3 regions of the Metabacillus sp. B2-18 genome follow, and region 1 is predicted to be linked to each of the others. Evidence: a T-box and tRNA genes for the amino acid it is inferred to sense, from the RefSeq annotation. Region 1 holds a T-box; the other regions hold tRNA genes.
What was found. A T-box is a leader RNA that pairs with one kind of tRNA and senses whether it is charged. The one in region 1 lies ahead of thrS (threonine--tRNA ligase), so its partner is inferred to be a tRNA-Thr.
Positions count from the first base shown of each region.

Region 2: it encodes a tRNA-Thr, which carries the amino acid that the T-box ahead of thrS (threonine--tRNA ligase) is inferred to sense. The anticodon was not compared.
Region 3: it encodes a tRNA-Thr, which carries the amino acid that the T-box ahead of thrS (threonine--tRNA ligase) is inferred to sense. The anticodon was not compared.

Region 1 is NZ_CP088245.1:2,354,722-2,356,968, reverse strand. Features, by position in the region: gene LPC09_RS11880 (YibE/F family protein) at 1-515, opposite strand, end outside; T-box leader at 701-921, shown strand; T-box leader at 958-1,177, shown strand; T-box leader at 1,212-1,436, shown strand; gene thrS (threonine--tRNA ligase) at 1,485-2,247, shown strand, end outside.
Region 2 is NZ_CP088245.1:3,882,619-3,884,865, forward strand. Features, by position in the region: tRNA gene LPC09_RS19710 (tRNA-Ala) at 37-112, opposite strand; tRNA gene LPC09_RS19715 (tRNA-Pro) at 136-212, opposite strand; tRNA gene LPC09_RS19720 (tRNA-Arg) at 317-393, opposite strand; tRNA gene LPC09_RS19725 (tRNA-Leu) at 456-544, opposite strand; tRNA gene LPC09_RS19730 (tRNA-Gly) at 553-627, opposite strand; tRNA gene LPC09_RS19735 (tRNA-Leu) at 665-750, opposite strand; tRNA gene LPC09_RS19740 (tRNA-Lys) at 763-838, opposite strand; tRNA gene LPC09_RS19745 (tRNA-Thr) at 1,024-1,099, opposite strand; tRNA gene LPC09_RS19750 (tRNA-Val) at 1,282-1,357, opposite strand; rRNA gene rrf (5S ribosomal RNA) at 1,363-1,478, opposite strand; rRNA gene LPC09_RS19760 (23S ribosomal RNA) at 1,740-2,247, opposite strand, start outside.
Region 3 is NZ_CP088245.1:97,800-100,046, forward strand. Features, by position in the region: rRNA gene LPC09_RS00485 (23S ribosomal RNA) at 1-608, shown strand, start outside; rRNA gene rrf (5S ribosomal RNA) at 871-986, shown strand; tRNA gene LPC09_RS00495 (tRNA-Val) at 992-1,067, shown strand; tRNA gene LPC09_RS00500 (tRNA-Thr) at 1,104-1,179, shown strand; tRNA gene LPC09_RS00505 (tRNA-Lys) at 1,215-1,290, shown strand; tRNA gene LPC09_RS00510 (tRNA-Leu) at 1,304-1,389, shown strand; tRNA gene LPC09_RS00515 (tRNA-Gly) at 1,425-1,499, shown strand; tRNA gene LPC09_RS00520 (tRNA-Leu) at 1,509-1,597, shown strand; tRNA gene LPC09_RS00525 (tRNA-Arg) at 1,627-1,703, shown strand; tRNA gene LPC09_RS00530 (tRNA-Pro) at 1,708-1,784, shown strand; tRNA gene LPC09_RS00535 (tRNA-Ala) at 1,798-1,873, shown strand; rRNA gene LPC09_RS00540 (16S ribosomal RNA) at 2,044-2,247, shown strand, end outside.

The sequences.
Region 1 (2,247 bases):
AGCAAGCTAACTCCTGATGTATTCATATACACATCTAATGCATACGATAACAAAACAGCATTGACCGCCAAGCTAATGATTGAAAAAAGCCCTTGTTTTTTCCCGACAATCAGTAGAGTAAAGATGAAAATCCATGCTATGAATACAACATATTTATCACGCTTTACATCTTTGATCGTTCCAGTTAAAGTCGAACTTTCCTCTGTATCTATCGAAATAAACAATTCATTTCCAGCTTCGAATTTTTGATCATATGCTCCAGATGATGAATACTCATTTGTTAAGGAAATAGTTTCTCCTCGATGTTCTCCGTTTTTTATCACTGCTTCTATATGCTGAGTAAAAAGCTTATCAACATTTTCGTGAGGATCGACCGTCTCAGTTGTTTCGACTAAATGAGTTTTAGTAATTTTAGCAATAGGTTGATCATAAAAAGAGTAGTTATTATGTACAAAAAACATAGAAACAATAAAGAAAAATACTAAAAGAGTATAAAAAATGATTTGCCTAGACATATCTTTCAAAAGTAAACCTCCGTTATGAACTAGTAATATGTAATTGTAAGCAATGGACATAGAATAACAGGATTGTTTTTTTACCGTCAAGAACTATTCTAGTCTCAATCAAAATAGAAAATTATTTCTTGCATTTCTTTCCATTTTATTGTAGTATCAAAATCAATCAAATCCGAATTTTACTTTTGAACGCAATGATAAGGACATGAGTTACTTTAAACGGTTTCCAGAGAGGGAAGATATGCTGAGAGCTTCCTAACGCAGTAAAGTAGTTTACCACCTTTGAGCTGTATTGGGGAAATTAGTATCCAATACCGTATATGCTACGTTACAGCACCATAGCCATGAGTGTTTTGCTTGTGGGAAATTGGGTGGAACCACGGGTTATAACACACTCGTCCCTTGTACAGGGATGGGTGTGTTTTTTGTTTTCCAAAAATAATACAATGCTATGAAAAGGACATGAATGATGTTTACGGTTTTCAGAGAGGGGAGAAATGCTGTGACTCCCTAACTTAGGAAGGTCATTTACCACCTTAGAGCTATATCAGGGAAAGCAAGTATCTGATATCGTTTAGGCTACGTTACAGCTCCAGAGCCATAGGTGTTTTTGCTTATGGGAAATTGGGTGGAACCACGGGTAAAACGCACTCGTCCCTTGTTATGAGGGATGAGTGCGTTTTTATTTTACTAAAGAAAAAAGCTGCGATGAGGACATGAATGATTTTTACGGTTTCCAGAGAGGGAAGGAAATGCTGTGACCTTCCTAACTTAGGAAAATCATTTACCACCTTCTGAGCTATATCAGGGAAAAGTAGTATCTGATATCGTCTAGGCTACGTTACAGCTCCAAAGCCATAAGTGTTTTTGCTTATGGGAAATTGGGTGGAACCACGGGTTACTAACACACTCGTCCCTTCTCTAGGGATGAGTGTGTTTTTTATTATATTAAAGGAGTGTTTACCTAAGATGAATGTTGTGAAAATTGAATTACCAGATGGGAAAATAAAAGAATGTCAGAAAGGTATTCCTGTTAGTATGCTAGCTGAATCGATAAGCTCTAGTTTAAAAAAGAATGCGGTAGCAGGGAAAGTGAATAATCATTTGGTTGATCTCAGCTACAAACTTGAACAAGATGCAAAAGTTTCAATTTTAACTCTTGATAGTGAAGAAGGTTTGCAAATCCTAAGGCATTCAACTGCACATGTGTTGGCTCAAGCGGTGAAAAGAGTATTTGGAAATGTAAAATTAGGAATTGGTTCAGTGATTGAGGATGGTTTTTATTATGATATGAATCTGGAGGAGCTTAGCTTAACATCAAATGATTTAGAAAAAATTGAAAAAGAGATGGAAAACATCATCAAAGAAAACTTAGAGATTAAACGAATTGAAGTTTCTTATGATGAAGCAGAAAAGCTTTTTTTAGAAAAGGGAGAGAATTACAAGGTAGAAATTTTAAAAGATATTCCGAAAAATGAAAAGCTGTCACTATATCAACAAGGTGAATTTATTGATCTTTGCCGTGGTCCACATCTTCCATCAACTGGTTTTATAAAAGCATTTAAATTAACTCGTGTATCAGGTGCCTACTGGAGAGGCGATAACCAGAATGATGTGCTTCAACGAGTTTATGGAGTGGCCTTTAAAAAGAAAAACGACTTAAAGGATTATCTCTTTTATTTAGAAGAAGCAGCAAAACGAGATCATCGAAAGCTAGGAAAACAATTAGAGC
Region 2 (2,247 bases), 1.5 Mb from region 1:
TGAGCTACACCGCCATGTTTTAAAAAAAGATATTATTGGTGGAGCCTAGCGGGATCGAACCGCTGACCTCCTGCGTGCAAAGCAGGCGCTCTCCCAGCTGAGCTAAGGCCCCATTTTAAAGTTTAGATCAATTAATGGTCGGGAAGACAGGATTCGAACCTGCGACCCCTTGGTCCCAAACCAAGTGCTCTACCAAGCTGAGCTACTTCCCGTTCTAGAATTCAGAGGTGGGATTTGGGAGGTCAGAGACTTTATTGTTGCTTTAGAGCGAAAAGTTTATTCTCGCTTCTGACTTCTGATTTCTCACTTCTATACTTGGCGCGCCCGAGAGGAGTCGAACCCCTAACCTTTTGATCCGTAGTCAAACGCTCTATCCAATTGAGCTACGGGCGCTAATAATCTAAATTAATCTATAAAGATTAAGGTAAGTTATTTTCGCTAGCGCGAAAAAACTATGGTGCCGAGGACCGGAATCGAACCGGTACGGTAGTCACCTACCGCAGGATTTTAAGTCCTGTGCGTCTGCCAGTTCCGCCACCCCGGCACTGTCTTTGGAGCGGAAGACGGGATTCGAACCCGCGACCCCCACCTTGGCAAGGTGGTGTTCTACCACTGAACTACTTCCGCAATATTGTTAGTTATTTTCGCTAACGCGAAAAAACTTTGGTGCGGGTGAAGGGACTTGAACCCCCACGTCACAAGGACACTAGATCCTAAGTCTAGCGCGTCTGCCAATTCCGCCACACCCGCAAGGTGTGTAAATGGTGAGCCATGAAGGACTCGAACCTTCGACCCTCTGATTAAAAGTCAGATGCTCTACCAACTGAGCTAATGGCTCATTTCATAATGAGTAATAATATTAAATTTATCTCTTGTTATAGACACCCAAATTTCAGTAAGCTTATTCAAGCTGTAGCTCAATTTGTGTGCTGATGTAAAGCTTCGACGCATATTCGTTCGTGCTCTACCAACTGAGCTAATGGCTCATTTTATAATGAGTTGTATATTATTAATAAAATAAAATGGTGCCGGCGAGAGGACTTGAACCCCCAACCTACTGATTACAAGTCAGTTGCTCTACCAGTTGAGCTACACCGGCATTGGTATAGATGTATATAAGGTTTTATCTTACTTACCAGTCACCCAAATCTCAGAAAGATTATTCAAGTAGCAGCTCGATTTGTGTGCTGAAGCAGGAGCTTCGAAGCATATTCGATCGTGCTCTACCAGTTGAGCTACACCGGCATATGGTAAGTTATTTTCGCTGGCGCGAAAAAACTATGGTGGAGGATGACGGGATCGAACCGCCGACCCCCTGCTTGTAAGGCAGGTGCTCTCCCAGCTGAGCTAATCCTCCATTATACCTGGCAACGTCCTACTCTCACAGGGGGAAACCCCCAACTACCATCGGCGCTGAAGAGCTTAACTTCCGTGTTCGGCATGGGAACGGGTGTGACCTCTTCGCCATCATTACCAGATATATAATATGACCTTTAGCGACAAAATCTATTATATAATATTTTATCGAAAAATCAATATGTTTTTTAAAGAAAATATATTCCTTCAAAACTAGATAACGAATCACAATTCAATTCACTACTGAGTTTACGTTTTTACATGTCCAGCTCCAGAAGCTAAATCCTACGGCAATTTCACTCTCTCGAAGAAGTCAAAGAACGACTTCATCTCGATCGCTCCAATTCCCTATGGATTTGAACGAGCTTCTTCCGCTTTTCTAATAGGTTAAGTCCTCGATCGATTAGTATCAGTCAGCTCCACACGTCACCGCGCTTCCACCTCTGACCTATCAACCTGATCATCTTTCAGGGATCTTACTCACTAATGTGATGGGAAATCTCATCTTGAGGGGGGCTTCATGCTTAGATGCTTTCAGCACTTATCCCTTCCGCACATAGCTACCCAGCTATGCCTTTGGCAAGACAACTGGTACACCAGCGGTGCGTCCATCCCGGTCCTCTCGTACTAAGGACAGCTCCTCTCAAATTTCCTACGCCCACGACGGATAGGGACCGAACTGTCTCACGACGTTCTGAACCCAGCTCGCGTACCGCTTTAATGGGCGAACAGCCCAACCCTTGGGACCGACTACAGCCCCAGGATGCGATGAGCCGACATCGAGGTGCCAAACCTCCCCGTCGATGTGGACTCTTGGGGGAGATAAGCCTGTTATCCCCGGGGTAGCTTTTATCCGTTGAGCGATGGCCCTTCCATGCGGAACCACCGGAT
Region 3 (2,247 bases), 2.3 Mb from region 1:
TCCCTCAGAATGGTTGGAAATCATTCGTAGAGTGTAAAGGCACAAGGGAGCTTGACTGCGAGACCTACAAGTCGAGCAGGGACGAAAGTCGGGCTTAGTGATCCGGTGGTTCCGCATGGAAGGGCCATCGCTCAACGGATAAAAGCTACCCCGGGGATAACAGGCTTATCTCCCCCAAGAGTCCACATCGACGGGGAGGTTTGGCACCTCGATGTCGGCTCATCGCATCCTGGGGCTGTAGTCGGTCCCAAGGGTTGGGCTGTTCGCCCATTAAAGCGGTACGCGAGCTGGGTTCAGAACGTCGTGAGACAGTTCGGTCCCTATCCGTCGTGGGCGTAGGAAATTTGAGAGGAGCTGTCCTTAGTACGAGAGGACCGGGATGGACGCACCGCTGGTGTACCAGTTGTCTTGCCAAAGGCATAGCTGGGTAGCTATGTGCGGAAGGGATAAGTGCTGAAAGCATCTAAGCATGAAGCCCCCCTCAAGATGAGATTTCCCATCACATTAGTGAGTAAGATCCCTGAAAGATGATCAGGTTGATAGGTCAGAGGTGGAAGCGCGGTGACGTGTGGAGCTGACTGATACTAATCGATCGAGGACTTAACCTAAATAGAAAAGCGGAAGAAGCTCGTTCAAATCCATAGGGAATTGGAGCGATCGAGATGAAGTCGTTCTTTGACTTCTTCGAGAGAGTGAAATTACCGTAGGATTTAGCTTCTGGAGCTGGACATGTAAGAACGTTAAACTCAGTCGTGAATTGAATTGTAAATCGTTATCTAGTTTTGAAGGAATATATTTTCTTCAAAAAATATATTGATTTTTCGACAGAATATTATATAATAGTTTTTGTCGCTAAAATTGAATGAGATATCTGGTAATGATGGCGAAGAGGTCACACCCGTTCCCATGCCGAACACGGAAGTTAAGCTCTTCAGCGCCGATGGTAGTTGGGGGTTTCCCCCTGTGAGAGTAGGACGTTGCCAGGTATAATGGAGGATTAGCTCAGCTGGGAGAGCACCTGCCTTACAAGCAGGGGGTCGGCGGTTCGATCCCGTCATCCTCCACCATAGTTTTTTCGCGCCAGCGAAAATAACTTACCATATGCCGGTGTAGCTCAACTGGTAGAGCAACTGACTTGTAATCAGTAGGTTGGGGGTTCAAGTCCTCTCGCCGGCACCATTCATTTTATTAATAATATTACTCATTTCTTAAATGAGCCATTAGCTCAGTTGGTAGAGCATCTGACTTTTAATCAGAGGGTCGAAGGTTCGAGTCCTTCATGGCTCACCATTTAACACACCTTGCGGGTGTGGCGGAATTGGCAGACGCGCTAGACTTAGGATCTAGTGTCTTTATGACGTGGGGGTTCAAGTCCCTTCACCCGCACCAGATTTTTTGCAATGATAAAATTAATTATCTAATATGCGGAAGTAGTTCAGTGGTAGAACACCACCTTGCCAAGGTGGGGGTCGCGGGTTCGAATCCCGTCTTCCGCTCCAATAGTAAGTGCCGGGGTGGCGGAACTGGCAGACGCACAGGACTTAAAATCCTGCGGTAGGTGACTACCGTACCGGTTCGATTCCGGTCCTCGGCACCATAGTTTTTATAATTCAATTTAGATTATTAGCGCCCGTAGCTCAATTGGATAGAGCGTTTGACTACGGATCAAAAGGTTAGGGGTTCGACTCCTCTCGGGCGCGCCATATTCGGGAAGTAGCTCAGCTTGGTAGAGCACTTGGTTTGGGACCAAGGGGTCGCAGGTTCGAATCCTGTCTTCCCGACCATTAACTAAATTACGGGGCCTTAGCTCAGCTGGGAGAGCGCCTGCTTTGCACGCAGGAGGTCAGCGGTTCGATCCCGCTAGGCTCCACCAAAACTTTTTAAAAAAATATCTTGCTTTTCTCAAATGAGAATGATATTATAATAAAGTTGTTGTTAAACAATGATCTTTGAAAACTAAACAAAACCAAGCGTGCAAATGTTAATTTCGATTAACAAAAAACGTACTATATAGTACAAACTTTTATGAGCTATATCAACTCTTTATTGGAGAGTTTGATCCTGGCTCAGGACGAACGCTGGCGGCGTGCCTAATACATGCAAGTCGAGCGAACCAATGGGAGCTTGCTCCCTGAGGTTAGCGGCGGACGGGTGAGTAACACGTGGGTAACCTGCCTGTAAGATTGGGATAACTCCGGGAAACCGGAGCTAATACCGGATAATATTTTGAACCGCATGGTTCAAAAT